One region of the Paenibacillus sp. NPDC058367 genome, then DNA from elsewhere that is predicted to be linked to it. Evidence: a T-box and tRNA genes for the amino acid it is inferred to sense, from the RefSeq annotation. Region 1 holds a T-box; the other holds one or more tRNA genes.
What was found. The T-box of region 1 lies ahead of metG (methionine--tRNA ligase). A T-box ahead of a tRNA ligase gene usually reads a tRNA of that ligase, here a tRNA-Met.

Region 1 (6,266 bases):
GGTATACATAAGCACTGTCATGATTTCCTACCCCGTTATTGATGATTAACGCGACAATGGTAGGCAAAATCAGCTCCAGAATCGCTTCCATCAGCTTGAAGATTGGACCGATGATGGCTTCTTTTTTGTACGGTTTTAAATAGACTGCAATTTTAAACAACGTCATCCACACCCAACATAAGAAGTATTTAAGCACTTGAAATATGTATAATAACAGTTATGATTATGGCATATCTACTCACATATTAATAATATTGGATTCGTATCGCTCCCATACGATTAACATATCTCAAGTTCGGAGGATTTTTTTATGGATATTAGACAGCTTAAATATTTTATGGCTATCGCTGAGGAAGGGCAGATTACTTCTGCAGCCAGAAAGCTGCAAATGGCTCAGCCTCCGCTCAGTCAGCAGCTTAAGCTGCTTGAGGAAGAACTAGGCGTCAAGCTTGTAGATCGAGGTCCGCGCAGTGTACAACTTACCGAAGCAGGAGCCATTTTGCGTGACCGTGCCCAACAAATTCTGGAGCTGGCTGATTCCACCGCCCGGGAGCTCAATGATTTTGTCAAAGGCTTAAAAGGAACTCTCGCCATTGGCACTGTGTCTTCCTCAGGAGCGACCCTGCTCCAAGATCGACTATGTGAGTTCCACAAAACGTATCAAGGCGTTAAATTTGAAATCCATGAAGGGAATACCTTCAGAATCATCGACCTTTTGAACAAGGGCATTGTCGAGATTGGCATTGTCCGGACACCCTTTAATGCTACAAATTTAGAATGTCTTTACACACAAGCTGAGCCTATGATTGCCGTAATGACTTCAGAGTATGACTGGAAAACAGATGAAAACTTTGTTGAGATCGGTGAGTTAAAAGATAAGCCGCTCATTATCTACCGCCGTTTTGAGCAGCTTATCCGGGAAACCTGTCTTGAGAATGGTTTTGATCCGCTAATATTCTGTATGAATGATGATGCGCGAACAACACTGCTCTGGGCAAATGCTGGTCTCGGCATCGGAATTATCCCCAAATCCGCTTTCGAATTAACGAGTAATCGTAATTTGATCTATAAAGAAATCAGTAGTGAGTCGCTTCGCACGCGGGTCGCCGCCGTCTGGATCAAAGATAAATACTTATCATCACTAGCTTCCAAGTTTATTGAAAGCTTTAAGAATGGTTAAGAATCTTCGCTATTTATTCACTTGTTGTTGAACTAGTCTATCCTCCTCTTCTTTAATACAAGTAATATCAATTCGTTCAAACAACAATTGCAAATCAGTTACCTGTTGATAAGGGGGAACCGAGCGGGGCTTCCAATTCGGTAGTTCAAGCGATAGGAATCCCCTGATCTTCTCACAAGAAAACGGTAGAAACGGATGCAGCAAATTCGCCAAATTAGCTATAATCTGCACGCATGTATATATTGTAGAACCACAGGACTCCTGATCTTCTTTTACCTGAATCCAAGGTTTTTGCCGATCAAAATACTGATTTGCCTTACGTACATAAAAGAAAATATACTCGAGCGCATCCTTCAAATCTCCCGCTTCAATTAGGCGTCCTGACTCCAGATACAAGAGGTCAATGTTATCGCTCCACCCCTTATCTAACTTTCCACTTGGCACGATCCCTTCATAAAACTTATCTACAAAAGCCAATGAACGATTCACAAAGTTACCAAATGCTCCAAGCAGCTCACCATTATGACTGTAAATAAACTCTCTCCAGGAAAAATCCGTATCCCGCTTCTCAGGCCCGTTGGCAATTAAGAAATAACGAATAGAGTCCGGATGATACCGCTCTAGAATATCAGGTACCCAGACTGCCCAATTACGGCTAGTGGAGAACTTCTGCCCTTCAAGGGTTAAATATTCGCTGGATATAATTCGATCCGGTAAATGTAGTTCTCTTGCTCCTAATAAGACGGCTGGCCATATCAGGGTGTGAAAAGGAATATTATCTTTACCATGGACATAATAAGCGGTGATGTCCTCTTGTTCCTCTGACCAAAAATCCTCCCAGCTCAGCCCAGACTGTGCAGCCCACTGCTTACTGGCTGATAAATAACCACTTACCGCCTCAATCCAGACATAAATCTTCTTGTCTTCAAATCCAGCTACAGGAACATCTACGCCCCAAGATAAGTCTCTGGTTACTGCCCGATCCTGAAGCTCCTCCTTCAAATATCGTTTGGTCAGTTTTACTGCATTTTCTCTCCAGTGTACTGCTTCGTCTACATAATCCGTTAATTCGGATTGAAATTTAGATAAGCTAAGATATAAATGTTCTGTCGGCCGTTCTGTCGGTGTATTCCCACATAATTTACAGACTCTGTCCAATAAATCGGCAGGATCTAGAATCGTAGAACAATAATCGCATTGATCTCCACGCGCCCGCTGTCCACAGACTGGACAAGTCCCTTCCACATATCTGTCTGGCAAAAATCGCTGATCCGCCTCACAGTAACATTGCGCTATGGTTTTTTTATATAAATGTCCATTCTTTAGTAACTCTATAAACAACTCCTGCACGACCTTATGATGCTGCTGTTGATCCGTTCGAGTATAAAGATCATAACTAAATCCCAGCTGTTCAAAACACTTCAGAAACTCTTCGTGGTATCGACTTGCAAAAGCTTCGGGTGTGATCCCTTCATTAGCAGCCTGAACCGCTACAGGTGTGCCATGACAATCGCTGCCTGACACATATAAAACGTTATCCCCCTTGCTGCGAAAATAGCGTGCCAGCACATCTCCAGGCAACACACTTGATAATCTTCCAAGATGTAAAGATCCATTCGCATACGGCCAAGCACCGCCTATAAACACATTACTCATTAACCTTCTCCTCCTTTTTTTAGACAACAAAAAAACTCCCATCCACAAAGGACGAGAGTTCTACTCACGTGTTACCACCTAATTTTATAAATGCCTCATGACATTTACCTCTTCAGGTACGACGTTAATAAACGTTTATACCCTAGCACTGTAACGGATGCAGATTCCGGCGCAGCCTACAACCCAAAAGGTTTCGATGCGCAGCTCTGAGACCATATTCCCAAGGTTTTTCTTTACTCCTTTTCAGCGACCGGAGCTCTCTGTAGAAAGAATTGCCGTGGTACTCTTTCTCTTCTTTGCCTTTGAATATTCAAGTTACTGGAAATAATACTTAATTTATCGAGTAAAGTCAATACATAAGCTCAAGCACCATGAATTCGTCATAGTTTTTATAAAAAAAGACCACCCAATCGTACAATTGGATGGTCCCTGTAGTTTAAATTATTTCATGATTTTGCAAATATCATTGGTGAATTGAACAGGATCACTAACTTGCAATCCTTCGATCAGCAGAGCTTGGTTGTACAGCAGGTTCGTGTATAAACCGAGCTTCTCTTTATCGTTCTCAGCTGCCGCTTTCAAAGACTGGAAGACTTCGTGATGGATGTTGATTTCGAGTACCTTATCCGCTTGAACCTCTTGCCCATTCGGCATCGATTTCAGGATTTTTTCCATCTCGATTGTCAATTCGCCTTCAGCTGAGAGGCATACCGGATGAGTCTTTAAACGTTTGGAAGCTTTAACATTCTTCACTTTGCCGGACAAGATGTCCTTCATCGCTTCAAAAAGCTCCTTGTTTTCGTTCTCTTCCGCTTCCGTTGGCTTGTCCGCTTCGTCTGCTTCGATACCCAGATCACCACTGGATACGGATTTAAATTCTTTTTCTTTATAAGACATGATCATCTTGATCGAAAATTCATCAATATCATCAGTGAAGTAAAGAATTTCATACCCTTTATCCGATACAAGCTCGGTCTGTGGGAGCTTTTCGATTCTGTCGATCGACTCTCCGGATGCATAGTAGATATACTTCTGATCTTCTGGCATTCTTGACACATATTCGTCCAGCGTTACCAGCTTCTTCTCCTTGGAGGAGTAGAACATCAGCAAATCTTGAAGTGTTTCTTTGTGCATTCCATAATCGTTGTACACACCAAACTTAAGCTGTCTGCCAAAAGCGTTATAGAACTGCTCATACTTCTCTCTTTCATCCTTCAGCAAGCTTTGCAGTTGACTCTTCACTTTATTCTTAATGTTCTTAGCGATCAGAGTCAGCTGACGGTCATGCTGGAGCATTTCTCTGGAGATGTTTAGCGAAAGATCCTCTGAATCTACCATACCTTTTACAAAGCTAAAATAGTCAGGCAGCAGATCCGCACATTTATTCATGATCAATACACCATTGGAATAGAGCTCAAGACCTTTTTCATATTCCTTTGTGTAGTAGTCAAACGGTGTATTTTCTGGGATGAACAGGATTGCATTGTACACTACAGCACCATCGGCACTGATATGAATATGTTTAAGCGGCTTATCGAAGCCGTAACGTTTCTCTGCATAGAAGTTATCGTAATCTTCTGTTGTCAACTCGTTTTTGTTCTTCCGCCAGATTGGCACCATACTGTTCACGGTTTGTTCTTGAACAACTTCCTCGAACTCGTTCTCTGTGCCTTCTTTTGGCTTTTGCTCCTTCACGTCCATTTTAATTGGGAAACGAATGAAGTCAGAATATTTTTTAATGATGGATTTCAGGCGATACTCTTCCAAGTATTCATCGTATTGATCTTCTTCAGTATTCTCTTTAATCTTCAAAATCACTTCAGTACCTACAGAATCCTTCTCGACAGGCTCGATAGTATAGCCATCAGCGCCCTTAGACTCCCATTTAAAGGCCTCGTCGCTACCAAGCGCCTTACTGATCACAATTACGTCATCTGCTACCATAAACGCAGCATAGAAGCCAACACCGAACTGTCCGATGATATTGTGACCATCCTTGGCTTCGTTCTCTTTCTTAAATGCAAGAGATCCACTCTTCGCGATTGTTCCTAAGTTATTCTCCAGCTCTTCTTGTGTCATCCCGATACCTGTATCGGAGATCGTCAAAGTTCTGTTCGCCTTATCGGCAGTCACTTTAATATAATAATCTTCTTTATTGAAGACCAGGCTTTCATCAGCTAATGCTTTGTAATAGATCTTATCAATTGCATCACTTGCATTAGAAATCAACTCGCGCAGAAAAATTTCCCGTTGTGTATAAATGGAGTTAATCATCATTTCCAGCAATCTTTTCGATTCGGCTTTAAACTCTTTTTTGGCCATGAATAAGTAAATCTCCTTTCAAAATAACATCTTGTCCAACACTTCGTGATTAGCACTCTTATTAGATGAGTGCTAATTCTTCTTTTTATATAACATAAACTGATTTTGAATGTCAATATTTACAGCGACTTTCTTTAAAGAATGCTATCTTTTACATACAAATTTAAGATTTTATTGATCATTAATGACCCACTTGCGCGTAGGCTGATTCTATGTTTTAAATAGACTAGAGCATAAATTCCAAATAAAGGGTTATCATTATCAAACCTAGGAGGAATTCGAATGAATAATCACGCGCAGTCCATTGTAAATTCTTCAGCAACAAGTCCCATTAAGAATTTGATTGGCAGTGTATTTATCCCCGTACACGATATTGAAAAAGCCCGTAGCTGGTATTGCCAAGTCCTAGGACTCCAGGAAGCAGATCATCCGATTATGAACGGTCATTTATGCCCGTTAACTATGCAAGGAAGCACTGGGATCATTCTGGACACCATGCCCATGTGGGGAGGTTTAGAGCCTGAAGGGGCTCCTCCAATCACAACACCTGCTCTTATGCTTATAACCGATGATTTGCAAGCCTCTTTCAACTACATAAAGGAGCTCGGTGTAGAGATAGTAACCGAAATTCAAGATCAGCAATGGTTTGTGGTGAAAGACCCTGATGGGAATAAACTAATGATTTGCAAGTAACATTTGCGTTAGAAATTGCAATGGCTGAGACTTCCACTTCTTAGGATGCATCAAAAGCTGCAGATCAAAATGAATTTCTTGATGTGCGAAGGGCAGCTCAGCCAAGTTCCCTCGCTCAATTTCTTCCTCTGCAACAATTTTAGGTAATAATGCAATCCCTAACCCATTCATAACACATCGTTTGATCGCTTCTAGATTCGAAAGCTCAAAACCAATGCGGAATATAATCCCGTGCTCTTTTAACAAATTCTCGAACAGACTCCGATAAATACAGCTCTCTTCAGAAACAATTAATTCGCAGTTATTTAGATCCTGTAACGTTACTGTATCCATCTGGGCAAGGGGATGGTTAATGGGAGCTATCAACACGAGCGGTTCATCTCTAATGATCGTACGATCAAGCAAAGAATCCGTA
Region 2 (6,266 bases), on a different contig from region 1:
TGGCCCAATAAAAAGACCAATATCTCTACACACTGATTTAATAATTATATTACTTTTTTCAAATGAATGTCAGACCTCTATTTAAAATTTATTAAATTCCTCTGCTCTTTAGTGCATTCAAAAGATTTAAACTATCCCTGAGGTAAGCGCATGGCGATAAATCTTGCATCAGTAAATCCGTTAGCAAACTCGAAATTCGGGCCTTCCTAATTCTCTTCCCTTTGAATTTTTGTGCCTATAGACAGCAAAAAAACCTTACAAAGTAAGGGTTTTTGATAAGTGGGCCCTGAGGGACTCGATCCCCCGACCAATCGGTTATGAGCATATGATAACCGTTTCAGTGGCATATCCACTTCAATCTTCCGCTGAGTAATTTCACCTGTTTTATCGAGATATATCATTTCAATTGTTTGGGCGATACTCATTCCCATATGTAAAAAATCCGTCAGTTGTGCTGACGGATTAAACGATTGAGAGTTCGGCTAACATTTTATAACAAGATAGTCTTAGAAATAATCACAAGGAGGATAAACAGTACCAAGATTGCACCTGTACTATCCATTTAAAGCCCCGACTGTGGGCAAAGGTTAGAATGAGGATCTGGACCAAATCAGTCATGCTGCGTAGTCCAGTATTTACAGAGTTTATCGTATAAACATAAACTACCCCCAACGACTTAATGTTGATGGGGGCAACTTTCATTATCTTCATTACAAATCCGCAAGTATCTACTGGCAGATATCCACTATGGGTGCTGGTCATAGTGGGAGGTTTGAAACTTAAATCAAGAAAGTTTTAGATATGATTACCAACAATATAAACAGAACCAGAATTGCAGTCGTAGAAGTAAAACCTCCGCCAAACCCTCCAGCAAATTCACCCATCATAATTCCTCCTTTGTAAATTAATGCCACTTAAAATATACAGGCTTTTGTAATGATGACCAGCAGGATAAAGAGCACCAAGATTGCACCTGTGGATGTAAAAGCTCCACCAACAAAACGTTCAGGTTCACGTTCACGTTCACGTTCTCCAATACCGCATCCACCAACAAATTCGCCCATTCGTGAATTCCTCCTTTGTAATTGAATACAAATGTAGGATATGCCAGTTTTCTGATCATGCTTGGGTATATGAGAGATGAAATTAACCCCGCTAACCAATTAAGGTAGACGGGGTATTTGATATACACATTTATGCTAAAACTAAATTCAAATTCATTTCTGATGTAATAAACATCAGCAACCTTAACGCTCCCATTCCTGGACTGGACCCTCACAATTAATTACGCAGTTGGCCAGAAACACCTTTTCTGTTTTTCAAATAGTTATATCCGCCAATAGATATGAGGGCTCCACACAACATTACAACCATCAAAGATTGTCGTTCCTCATTCGCAACATCATAAACAATAATGAAAAACCTGGTTTCATTTTCTCTGCTTTATGTATTTCTTAATCAAATAAAACAATACAAATCCTAACAACACCAAGCCAAGTATGGTGATCCATAGAATCGTTGGATTCCCTACGAAAAAGTATGTATTTCTGTATTGAAAATCTTCATTGTTCATCTGTATAAAAGCTCCTTGTTCTACGAACTATCTATTTCTTCGCAGCCCATCGTTTTTCAACTTTGAAGTCCTTCTTAATTGCTTTATTATCCCATGAATCCAGTATAATCCTGGGCTCTGACTCAAGGATATCCTTTGCTTTATCAATCTGCCCTGACTTGAAAAAGTTTATAATTTCTATAAGGTCACTTCTACTATGTAATCTTACGGCGTTATAACTAGCAAGTTCTTCACACGCTGAGGTATATTGGTTTGAGGATATTACCATGGACTTTTTTGCCCTGTAATATCTCATGGAACTATAGATCTCTTGAACAGCTCCTAACTCTACTGGATAGGAATAACGCTTTGCCTGAACGACATTTCGAACCCCCTCCCCGTCTGTAAACACTAAGTCAGATCCAAAATCTCTGCTTCCTCTCGTTTTATATGCATCACTATAACCCATGGCCAAAAATAAACGATACAGATATTCTACAAAGCCAGTTCCGTCTTCCATTCGGTCTATGTCCTGGATCGTAATCTTAAGTGGATCAATTACTATACTTTGGGGAGGGTAACTCTTCTTTCTAGATAAAACTCTGAATACAAAAACAGCAGTAATGATAGCAAGAATAACCAACAAAATTATCATTTTTGTCAACCAGCAACCCCCATTAATATAAGAACCTCGCATTAACTAATGAATACTTGTGTTCTTCTTCCTACTTCAATTCGTTCAGTAAATTTTCCTCCTGTATATTCTTCTATTGCCTTTTCCCAAAAGAGTTGAGCGGGCTTGTTGTTATCTATTTGGTAAACTTCCCATTTTCCCTGGTGCAAATCAAATATATCTTTAGCAACCAATCTCCCTAATCCCAGCCTACGATACTTCTTCGCAATAAAAAATTCAGCAATAGAAAAATATGCGTCATCTTCTTCCCGATTTTTTAATTTGACTAAGACAAATCCAACAATTTTCCCATTGAGACTGATTAAATATGGATAATTGGGGTCTTTAGACCAATATTCATCAATTGGATAATTACCATATTTTCCGTTTTCCTCAAACTGCAACTCCATAAATTCTGAGAAATCATAAATATAGAATTGTAACAGGTTGCTGAGTATTTCTTTATGTTCCAAGGTTGCTATTTTGATTTCATAGTCCATGTTTGATACCATCCCTCTGTAGATTTAACTATCGTTTCCCGTTAGTTAAGTCCCAAACAAACCATGTTGCGATAAATTACTTTATAGTGTCGTGTTCATAGATTTTGGTGGGTCGTCCCCATTCAAAATTATCCAAACCGATTTCTCTGAATCCATATTTCTCATAGTAACGAATATGATCAGTCGTTATATAAACCTTCGTATATCCCAATTGCCCCACCATTTTTCTGGCATGCTCCAACAATACTGAACCTAAACCTTGCCCTCGCTCATTCTCGTCAATGAACAAAGGAGCAATCCATGGCGATAAATCTTTTCGAATTATATATTCCTGCTCAATCAATTGATAAAATCCAATTATTTTGTCGTTTTTTAATAGCAGAAATGTTAATGGCAAACCATCTTCAGCCGATAAACTTTCGTCAATTTTAGGGAGTACCACCTTCTGAACGTTTGGCCATTTTTCTTTAACATATTCAGCAAACTCTATATGACGCTCTGGACACTCTATTATAGATTTAATAGCTTGCATTAAGTCACTCCTTCATAAATACGGTTCTTGATGAGTATCACCTTCAAAAATAGGTGCTTTCAGATTACACCTTAAGTTAACTGCGGGAAACGGAAAGTTTATTTTAAGTTAAACTTTACTACCTGTTAGCTTGATGAGGCGCCCGCCAGTCTATTGTGTTTCATTGACAATTTATACGGGAATAAGACGTGGTGAGATCCTTGGACTTCGCTTGGGTGATATCGACTTCGAAAAGAAATAAATCAAGGTGATCCAGACGGCCAACTGGACACGTGATGGTTTAGTCATTCAACGTCCGAAAACGAATGATTCCATACGACGGGTAAAACTTTATCAGAATATTATTGATGACCTTAAGGAACGCTACAAGCAAATCGAGGCTTATAAAAAAGAATATGGAGACTCATATGAGGATAATGACTTAGTATGTTGCTAGCTGGTGGAGGCTATATAGATCCAAGGTAGCTGAACGACTGGGTATGACTCCAGCGATGTTAAACGAACGATAATCACCTACTCCCAATCAAACTGGAAGAGGCCGTTGACAAAATTGAAGCAGGACTGAATAAACACGCTGAAAAACAGCTCGAAACTGCAGAAAAATAATTCACGTTAGCAAATCCGTTAGCAAACTTAAAATCCCGGCCTTTCCCCATCCTATTTTCTTTATATCACTAACCCTATAGACAGCAAAAAACCCTTACAAAGTAAGGGTTTTTGATAAGTGGGCCCTGAGGGACTCGAACCCCCGACCAATCGGTTATGAGCCGACCGCTCTAACCAACTGAGCTAAGGGCCCGGATCTAAAAATATCCGAATGTACAATTGCTGTTGTAAATAAATTGGTTGCGGGGGCAGGATTTGAACCTGCGGCCTTCGGGTTATGAGCCCGACGAGCTACCGGGCTGCTCCACCCCGCGTCAGAAAAAATATTCAAACAGCGACAATAAATAATATACATTACAAATTGGGTCTACGTCAAGGAAGAATTTATAAAAGTTCTCAAGGCAGAAATCTAACCCCGTACCTTCCCTTACGGGATCGATAAATTTCTACAAAACGCGGGTCATGATAACCGTAAATCCAGCCATCTTGCTCCAATCTTTTAGCCAAACAACCTGCTTGAAATCTGGTCCTGAACAGTTTCGCGAAGTATATCCAATTCATGATGCCCTCTTCTCCTTTTCGCAAATTTATGATACACCGCTCTGAACTTATCATGCCCAAGTTCCACAAAATAAGCCACCAGAAAACTGGTGGCTTAGGGCATATTCCAGAGTCATTCACCGATCGAGTCAAAATAGACCGTGGGATCTTTTTCAAGTGTATCCAGCATGGTATTCCCTTGCTTCTCCCAAGCTTTGAGTGCATTCTCGACGGTTTTCTTCCCCTGATAAACATCAATGAATAGTTGACGTCCAACATCGCTAATCCGGCTAATCCCAGGCTTCTGCATCTGTAAACTGATCAATAAAGGATCCGTTGCAGGTAAAGGCTTAAGTGTATAAAAAGCTTCCAAATTTACAGAAGGGGTCTGAGCGGTAATATAATCCTTACGGGAAGTCAGTTCACTCTTGTTATGAGCTTTAATTTTCGCAACCTCATTACTGTTGACGAACTTAATCAAATCCCAGGCATCTTCCTTATTAGTAGCCGTAGAACTAATAGCCATCATATTACCAAGCCATGTTCCAATGGCAACATCCGGTTTTTCCTGAAAGGTAGGTACAGTAACCACACCCCATTTGATGGGACTGTAATTTTTGATCTTAGCAGCATTACGGGCCACTCCCGCCAGTTCATTGAGATAACCATATTCTCCAACGACCATTGCTGCTTTTCCTGTGAGGAACAGATCGCCTTGGATTGGACTGTAGGCATTCCCTTCTGTTCCTGCAAAATCCAACCCATTTAGCTCAGGTACAATTTGTTTCTTAACCAACTGGCTGTAAGTAGTCCAAGCCTGATTCCACTGTGTGGTATTTACAGTCATGTGCTGACCCTTATTATCGTACATCGTAAGTTCTAGCGGTGCGACATAGCTCTGCATATCCCAGAATGGATCACTTAAGTAACGGTTCATCGAGAACCCGTATATCCGAGTTTCTTTATTAGATGACTTCTTCGTCACCTTATCTGCCAGTGTAAACAGTTCATTCCAAGTCATCTTGTCCGTTGGATAGCTCACACCAGCAGCATCAAAGATTCCCTTGTTATAAAAAAGCGCACTAGACGAGAAGATCGGCGCCAACGCAAAAAGACTTCCTCTACCCAGCTCACGAACTCCATTCAGCATTGTAGGCGCCATATTGCTTAAATCATACTGATCACGCGCTATAAGCGGCTCCAGCGATTGGACAAGATTATGATCTACCAAACTCTTCACTAATGCGCTATCACCGACGATCACATCAACAGGCTTATCCCCGCCCATAATCGCTCGGATATTTTCCAAATTGTCAGAGCTTGCGTCTGAGGAGGTGTTATTGTACCGAAGGTCATTCGTATCTATAGCCGGAATAATCTCCAATTTGATTTCTGGATGCTGCAATTCATACATATCTGTAAACTGCTGACGAAAAAACGAATCGTCCTCCCCAGACCATAGACTCCCAATACGCAATACACGTTGCTCCACTGAAGCCTTAGAAGGCTCAGCCCAAGCCGTATTCCACCCATCAGAGATTAGTGGTAGTATCAGCGCAGCGCATACCCCAAAGCTTAACCAGCGGCGCCAGAGCCGTTTATTGTTGTTTATATGATTCATTATTATATCCTCCCATAAAATACTTGATTCTTCTACATCTTATGGATAAATAATCCATAATCCTAGTAACAGTATAAAGCTTTAATCAAGAAGGGAAGTTACAGGACGTTTAAAGTTATACTACGATTTCTTCATATTATTCTCATAAAAATCTTACTAGGAGCTTTTGCAGATACACGATCTCCACTTTCCCACTCACACTTGCTCACTTGCTACATTCCCGCTGACCGACACAATCCTAC

Region 2: it encodes a tRNA-Met, which carries the amino acid that the T-box ahead of metG (methionine--tRNA ligase) is inferred to sense. The anticodon was not compared.

What each region holds. Positions count from the first base shown of each region.
Region 1 is NZ_JBHXIZ010000002.1:424,946-431,211, reverse strand. It holds gene ACFWMP_RS12560 (ABC transporter ATP-binding protein) at 1-160, opposite strand, end outside; gene ACFWMP_RS12555 (LysR family transcriptional regulator) at 311-1,180, shown strand; gene metG (methionine--tRNA ligase) at 1,190-2,836, opposite strand; T-box leader at 2,881-3,142, opposite strand; gene htpG (molecular chaperone HtpG) at 3,278-5,158, opposite strand; gene ACFWMP_RS12540 (VOC family protein) at 5,441-5,851, shown strand; gene ACFWMP_RS12535 (LysR family transcriptional regulator) at 5,834-6,266, opposite strand, start outside.
Region 2 is NZ_JBHXIZ010000003.1:602,958-609,223, forward strand. It holds partial or broken gene ACFWMP_RS19555 (YjcZ family sporulation protein) at 491-556, opposite strand; gene ACFWMP_RS19560 (YjcZ family sporulation protein) at 780-884, opposite strand; gene ACFWMP_RS19565 (dihydroorotate dehydrogenase) at 915-1,064, opposite strand; gene ACFWMP_RS19570 (restriction endonuclease) at 1,605-2,207, opposite strand; gene ACFWMP_RS19575 (GNAT family N-acetyltransferase) at 2,249-2,725, opposite strand; gene ACFWMP_RS19580 (GNAT family N-acetyltransferase) at 2,802-3,257, opposite strand; tRNA gene ACFWMP_RS19585 (tRNA-Ile) at 3,983-4,056, opposite strand; tRNA gene ACFWMP_RS19590 (tRNA-Met) at 4,101-4,177, opposite strand; gene ACFWMP_RS19595 (hypothetical protein) at 4,260-4,424, opposite strand; gene ACFWMP_RS19600 (ABC transporter substrate-binding protein) at 4,537-6,024, opposite strand.